Regions from separate parts of the Mycobacterium sp. E342 genome, predicted to be linked through region 1. Evidence: riboswitches for the same ligand, from Rfam matches in the RefSeq annotation. Region 1 holds a riboswitch; the other holds the start of a gene.
The links. Region 1 has a riboswitch for magnesium ahead of A5692_RS08425 (Rv1535 family protein). Riboswitches for the same ligand answer to the same signal wherever they lie in the genome.

Region 1 (3,403 bases):
GCGGATGGTCGCGTCGCTGCTGCACAGCCTCCGGGTCCCGCTCGAAGAGGGCGTATCGAGCTGGCCGCCGGATGGCCGGTCGCCCGCGCCGGCCGTCGTCGATTGACATATCGATCGATATCTCTTTAGCGTCGGGCAATGCGTACCAGAGTCGCCGAAATGCTCGGCGTCGAGTTTCCCATCTGCGCGTTCAGCCACTGCCGCGACGTGGTGGCCGCGGTGACCAATGCGGGCGGTTTCGGCATCCTCGGCGCGGTGGCGCACAGTCCCCAGCGGTTGCAGAACGAGCTGACCTGGATCGAGGAGCAGACGGGCGGCAAACCGTTCGGGGTCGACCTGTTGCTGCCGCCCAAGTACGTCGGTTCGGACGAGGGTGGCATCGACGCCAAGCAGGCGCGGGCGCGGCTGCCCGAGGAGCACCGCGCGTTCGTCGACGACATCCTGGCCCGTTACGGCATCACCGCGCCGGCCCAGGAGTTGCGGGCCTCCGCCGGCGGCCTCAACATCTCGCCCAAGGGCTACGAGCCGCTGCTCGACGTGGCGTTCGATCACGACATCCGGCTGATCGCCAGCGCGCTCGGGCCGCCGCCGGCCGACCTCGTCGAACGCGCCCACGACCGCGGCGTGCTGGTGGCCGCGTTGGCCGGCACCACCCGCCACGCGCAACGGCACGCCGCAGCCGGCGTCGATCTGATCGTCGCGCAGGGCACCGAGGCCGGGGGCCACACGGGCGAGGTCGCCACCATGGTCCTGGTGCCCGAGGTCGTCGACGCCGTGGCGCCGGTCCCCGTTCTCGCCGCGGGCGGCATCGCCCGCGGCCGCCAGATCGCGGCGGCCCTGGCCCTGGGCGCCGAAGGCGTGTGGTGCGGGTCGGTGTGGCTGACCACCGAGGAAGCCGAGACGCCGCCGGTGGTCAAGGACAAGTTCCTGGCCGCCACCTCCTCGGACACGGTGCGCTCGCGCTCGATGACGGGCAAGCCGGCGCGGATGTTGCGCACGGCCTGGACCGACGAGTGGGACCGGCCGGACAAGCCCGACCCGCTCGGCATGCCGCTGCAGACCGCGTTGGTCACCGAGCCGCAGGTGCGCATCAACTCCGCGGCCGCGCACCCCGGGGCCAAGGCGCGCGAGCTGGCCACCTACTTCGTTGGCCAGGTGGTGGGCTCGCTCGACCGGGTTCGCCCTGCGCGAACGGTGGTGCTCGACATGGTCGAGGAGTTCATCGACACCGTCGGGCGGCTCGACGGCCTCGTCGAGAGCTGATCAGCGTGTTTGAGCCGCCTGCGCGGCGGCCCGGCAAACGCGAGGTGAACAACCGGCGCCCAACGGGGGTGGCTATCCGCCCAGCTCATGGCGTCAACCTGACTGAATCCTGTGTGCCCGCCCCGGAAACCCGTAAAGATTGGGAAACGCTGCGCGGAGGAGTTTGACCCCGTCGGACCCGTCGTGCATTATCGGTCGGGTAAGCACCTCGTTAGGTGAGGCGTCTACACGAATACAGGCCACTGACCCCGAACGTCGAAAGACGCCCCGGGTCAGGACAGCTCCTCCCGGCTTAAGGGTTGAGCCCAGGTGGCTTCCGGGACACCGGACACGTCGTGTGGTGCCGAATCTCTGACGAGAGGGGTGCGGATCTTCCGGCGATGCCGGGTTTTCTGCTCCTCATGCTGCGCGCAAAATCGCGTGCGGATCACCGCACGCGTCGTGATCGCGAGGAGGTGAGGGACACATGAGTTCCAGCGACAGTCCGGATCGAAGTCCGAACTCCGTCTCGTCCCTGTCCGATCTCCGGCACGACGTTCTCGGCTGAGTCGTCGTAACGCTAAGTGGCTTGTCGGCCAAGCGTTCTCAAGGATCGGAACCGCGACGGGACGGGACACGTCAGTCCAGTTAGTCCCCGTTCTGCCGAACCCCGCCTAGGAGGCGACCATGACCGTAGCCCTGCACGACGAAGTGGTGACCGTAGCGCCCGCCCGCACGCTGAGGGTGGTGCGCGATGTTGACGTGACGCAGGCCGCCGTTGCGGCCCCGGCGCCCAAGAAGGCCACCCGCCAGGTCCACAAGCAGCCCGTGCTCGCCGGCGACCCGCTGGTGGAGGGCGCCACCCGTCTGCTCAGCGTCCCGCTGCGCCACGTCTACGCGGCGCTGTGGCGCGTCGGAGTGCTCGAAATTCAGGCCTGATCCGATGGGCAGCGACCAACCAAGGCTCCAAGGGGCTACCCGGCCGCAGGTGTTTCCTGAGGCCAGGTAGCCCCTTGGGGTGCTTCGCCTGAGTAGAATCGAGCCACTGGCGTCGATCCGGCATCACCGGGGAGCCTTCGGAAGAACAGCCGGCTTCTCGGGCCGGCTCAGTAGAACCGAACGGGTGGGCCCGTCACAGCCTTCAACGAGCGGCCACGCGCGGCGTGGCAAGCGGGGTGGTACCGCGGCGCTCGCGCAGGCAGCGCGTCGTCGTCCCCAGTAGGCGCTACCAGTGCTCAACGGCACTGAGGCACAGGAGACGACGCAGCACGTGACCGATAACGCTGACGCCAAGGCCTACCCGAAGCCGGCCGGCGGCGCGCCGGACTTCCCGGCCCTCGAACTCGAGGTCCTCGACTACTGGGCCGGCGACGACACCTTCCGGGCCAGCATCGCCCGCCGCGACGGCGCCCCGGAGTACGTCTTCTACGACGGACCGCCGTTCGCCAACGGGCTGCCGCACTATGGGCATCTGCTCACCGGCTACGTCAAGGACATCGTCCCGCGGTACCGCACCATGCGCGGCTACAAGGTGGAGCGTCGCTTCGGCTGGGACACTCACGGGTTGCCCGCCGAACTCGAGGTCGAACGCCAGCTGGGCATCAACGACAAGTCGCAGATCGACGACATGGGGATCGCCGCGTTCAACGACGCGTGCCGCGAATCGGTGCTGCGCTACACCGACGAGTGGCGGGCCTATGTCACCCGCCAGGCCCGCTGGGTCGATTTCGACAACGACTACAAGACGCTCGACCTGTCCTACATGGAGTCGGTGATCTGGGCGTTCAAGCAACTCTGGGACAAGGGCCTGGCCTACGAGGGCTATCGCGTCCTGCCGTATTGCTGGCGTGACGAAACCCCGTTGTCCAACCACGAATTGCGCATGGACGACGACGTCTACCAGAGCCGCCAGGACCCGGCGCTGACCGTCGGATTCAAGGTCGTGGGCGGCCCGCTGGAGGGCGCGCACCTGCTGGTGTGGACGACCACGCCGTGGACCCTGCCGTCGAACCTGGCCGTCGCGGTCAACCCCGAGGTCACCTACGTCGAGGTCCAGGCCGGCGAGCACCGCTTCGTGCTGGCCCAGCCGCGGCTGGCCGCCTACGCCCGCGAGTTGGGTGAAGAACCCGAGATCCTGGGCACCTACAGCGGCGCCGACCTG
Region 2 (3,403 bases), on a different contig from region 1:
GCCTGCGTGAGGTCGGCCTGCCGCCGGGCGTCTCGGCGGTCGCCGCGGTGTCCCCGTCACCTCCGGGCGGCGGCCGCCCCGCCGGGCCCCGCGATCCCAACCGGCCCTTCACCGTTTCGGTGTTCGGCGATTCGATCGGGTGGACGTGGATGCACTACCTGCCGCCGACGCCGGGTTTCGCGTTCCTCGACCACACCGTGATCGGCTGCAGCCTGGTGCGCGGCACGCCGTACCGGTACATCGGCGAGACCCTCGAGCAGCGGCCGGCGTGCGACGGCTGGCCGATTCGGTGGTCGGCGCAGGTCAGCCAGGACCAGCCGGACGTCGCGCTGCTGATCATCGGCCGCTGGGAAACCGTCGACCGGGTGAACGAGGGGCAATGGACCCACATCGGTGATCCCACCTTCGATGCCTACCTCAACGGCGAGTTGGAGCGGGCGCTGAACATCGTGAGCGCCAACGGCGTTCGAGTGGTGGTGGCCACCGTCCCCTACAGCCGGGGCGGCGAGAAGCCGGACGGCCGGCTGTATCCCGAAGACCAACCGGACCGGGTCAATCTGTGGAACACCATGCTGCGCAAGACCGTTGCCCACCACCCGGGCGTGCAAATCCTCGACTTGAACAAAAAGCTCTGTCCGGACGGCGTTTACACCGCCAAGGTCGACGGCATCAAGGTGCGCAGCGACGGCGTCCACCTCACCCCCGAAGGGGTGAAGTGGTTGACGCCGTGGCTGGAGGAATCCCTGCGCTAAGCCTTAATCGCCGGTGCGGCAGCTGATCTCCATGCTGTCGCCCTCCCGGACTCCGAAGTTGAAGCTGACGTAGCCGTTCCCGGGATCGCGCACCCGGTCGAGATAGGGCTGCGTGTCGGCGGCGCTGGTGTTGTCGGCAACCACCAACGCCCCGGTCGACAGCCGCGGTTCGAGCAGCTCGAGCACCGGCAGATACAGGTCCTTCCAGCCGTCCAGCAAGACGAAGTCGACGGGCCCGTCCAGGCCCGCCAGCGTGGCCAGCGCATCCCCTTCGAGGACGGTGATCATGTCGTCCAGGCCGGTCTGCGCGAATGTCGTTTTCGCCGCGGCGATCTTGGCCTCGTTGAGCTCGGTCGTCACCACCCGGCCGGAGCCGTTGTCGCGCACCGCCGACGCCAGGTGCACGGCGGAGATGCCGAACGACATCCCGAACTCGACGACCGTCGCCGGGCGGGTCGCCCGCACCAGCGCGTACAGCAGCCGGCCCGCTTCGGGTGTGACCGGGATGTAGAACTCGCTCATGGCGTCGGCGCGTTCCTGCGCCGTCATCGGCCGGTCGAAATCGCCATGCCGCTGGCGCAACAGCGACATCTGGTTCTTCGCTTCGGTGTACATGCGGTCGAGGACGGATGCAACCTTCGGATCTTGCAGAGTATTGGCCATGCTGTCGAGGGTAGGGCGCGGGCGGCGCGCGAGCGGTCCCGCGCAGCTGATGATCGCGGTGAGCTGCCGCAACGGTTACGCGAATGAGTTTGACGCGCCCCGGGCCGGGGTGTACAAAGGGTTTCGCAAGCACCTCGGTAGGTGAGGCGTCTGCATGGACACAGGCCACTGACCCCGAACGTCGAGAGACGCCCCGGGTCAGGACAGCTCTTCCCGGACCCAAGGGTTGAGCCCAAGTGGCTTCTGGACGAAGTTCCGGATACGCCGTGCAGTGCCGAAGCTCCGACGAGAGGGGTGCGACCGGCGGCACGTCGCCGGCATTCGCCCTTCTCTCGTTCAGGTGACAGGTGATGACACCCGCGTGTGTCGCGGCCGTGAGGAGGTGAGGGCGAGATGAGTCCGGGCGATAGTCCCTATCCGAAATCCGTCTTGTCCCGATCCGGTTCCGGCATTCCTTCTGCCGCCTGAGCTTTCACGGACACTCGGTCATTCGTGCGCGTCGAGCGGCGCGCTCGTCCCCGCCGGGTGCCTCGAGCTGAGCCGATCGGAACTCCCGCAAGGAGAAGATCATGGCTTTTGTTGTCACACACCGTCTCACCGCTCGGACCGGGGGGCGGGGACGTTCGTGGCTGCGGTCGGCGCGGCTGTGGGCCACCAAGGTGCACGGGCGGACCGTCCTGACGCCCCAGGAGCGGGCAAACCTGTACGTGTCGCGGATGCCGATCGCGGTAGTCACCGCCTCGCTGGGCGGACACCCTTCGACCGGCGCCCACCGGTGACGGGTTCCCCGAGGACCCCATGACCGCAGTCTCATCCGAGGCCGTCGGCGCCGTCACCGCCGCCGCGCCAACGCATCCCGGCGCCGCCCACCCCGGCGACATCGTCGGGGCGTTCGGCCGTATCGGGCGTGACGGCGCCGGCGCATCCGGCGGTCGCTGGCGCCGCCTGCGCACGTTGCTGGTCATCAGCGGTCCCGGGTTGATCGTGATGGTGGGGGACAACGACGCCGGCGGCGTCGCGACCTACGCACAGGCCGGGCAGAACTACGGGATGGCGCTGCTGTGGACGCTGGCGCTGTTGATTCCGGTGCTCTACGTGAACCAGGAGATGGTGCTCCGACTCGGCGCGGTCACCCGAGTCGGCCACGCGCGGCTGATCTTCGAGCGCTTCGGCAGGTTCTGGGGCGCGTTCAGCGTCGGTGACCTGCTGATCCTGAACGCCTTAACCATAGTCACCGAATTCATCGGCGTCGCATTGGCGCTCGGGTTCCTGGGCTGCCCCAAGCTGATCGCGATCCCGGCCGCTGCCGTGCTGCTGTTCGCGGTGGTCGCCGGGGGGTCGTTCCGCCGCTGGGAGGGGCTGATGTTCCTGCTGATCGCGGTGAACGTGCTGGTCATCCCGATGGTGCTGCTGGTGCATCCGACGGCGAAAGGGATTGCCGGCGGCCTGATCCCGCGCTTCACGAGCGGTGTCAATTCCACCGTGCTGCTGTTGATCATCGCGATCGTGGGCACCACGGTGGCGCCCTGGCAACTGTTCTTCCAGCAGTCCAACGTGGTGGACAAGCGCATCACCGCTCGCTGGATGCCCTACGCCCGAGCGGATTTGGTGATCGGGATCGTCGTGGTAATGGTCGGGGCGACGGCGCTGATGGCCGTCACTGCATTCGGTCTGGCCGGCACGGCCGGAGCGGGCCACTTCACCGATGCCGGTGCGGTGGCGGCCGAACTGTCCCAACACCTCGGCGGCACGGTCGGGACGCTGTTCGCGATCATCCTGCTCGACGCCTCGCTGATCGGGGCGAACGCCATCGGGCTGGCGACCACCTATGCCATCGGCGACGCGATGGGCAGGCGGCACTCCCTGCACTGGAAGATCAGCGAGGCCCCGCTGTTCTACGGCGGCTACGCCCTGCTGCTCGCGGTGTCCGCCGCGGTTGCGTTCAGCCCCGACCACATCCTCGGTTTGGTGACTCAGGGTGTGCAGGC

Region 2: linked by a shared signal. The riboswitch ahead of A5692_RS28120 (hypothetical protein) and the one ahead of A5692_RS08425 (Rv1535 family protein) in region 1 are both predicted to bind magnesium.

The regions. Positions count from the first base shown of each region.
Region 1 is NZ_LZJM01000130.1:19,497-22,899, reverse strand. It holds gene A5692_RS08435 (carboxymuconolactone decarboxylase family protein) at 1-106, shown strand, start outside; gene A5692_RS08430 (nitronate monooxygenase family protein) at 139-1,263, shown strand; M-box (ykoK) riboswitch at 1,464-1,633, shown strand; gene A5692_RS08425 (Rv1535 family protein) at 1,930-2,181, shown strand; gene ileS (isoleucine--tRNA ligase) at 2,513-3,403, shown strand, end outside.
Region 2 is NZ_LZJM01000125.1:52,303-55,705, forward strand. It holds gene A5692_RS08005 (acyltransferase family protein) at 1-752, shown strand, start outside; gene A5692_RS08010 (O-methyltransferase) at 756-1,415, opposite strand; M-box (ykoK) riboswitch at 1,542-1,716, shown strand; gene A5692_RS28120 (hypothetical protein) at 1,985-2,194, shown strand; gene A5692_RS08015 (NRAMP family divalent metal transporter) at 2,214-3,403, shown strand, end outside.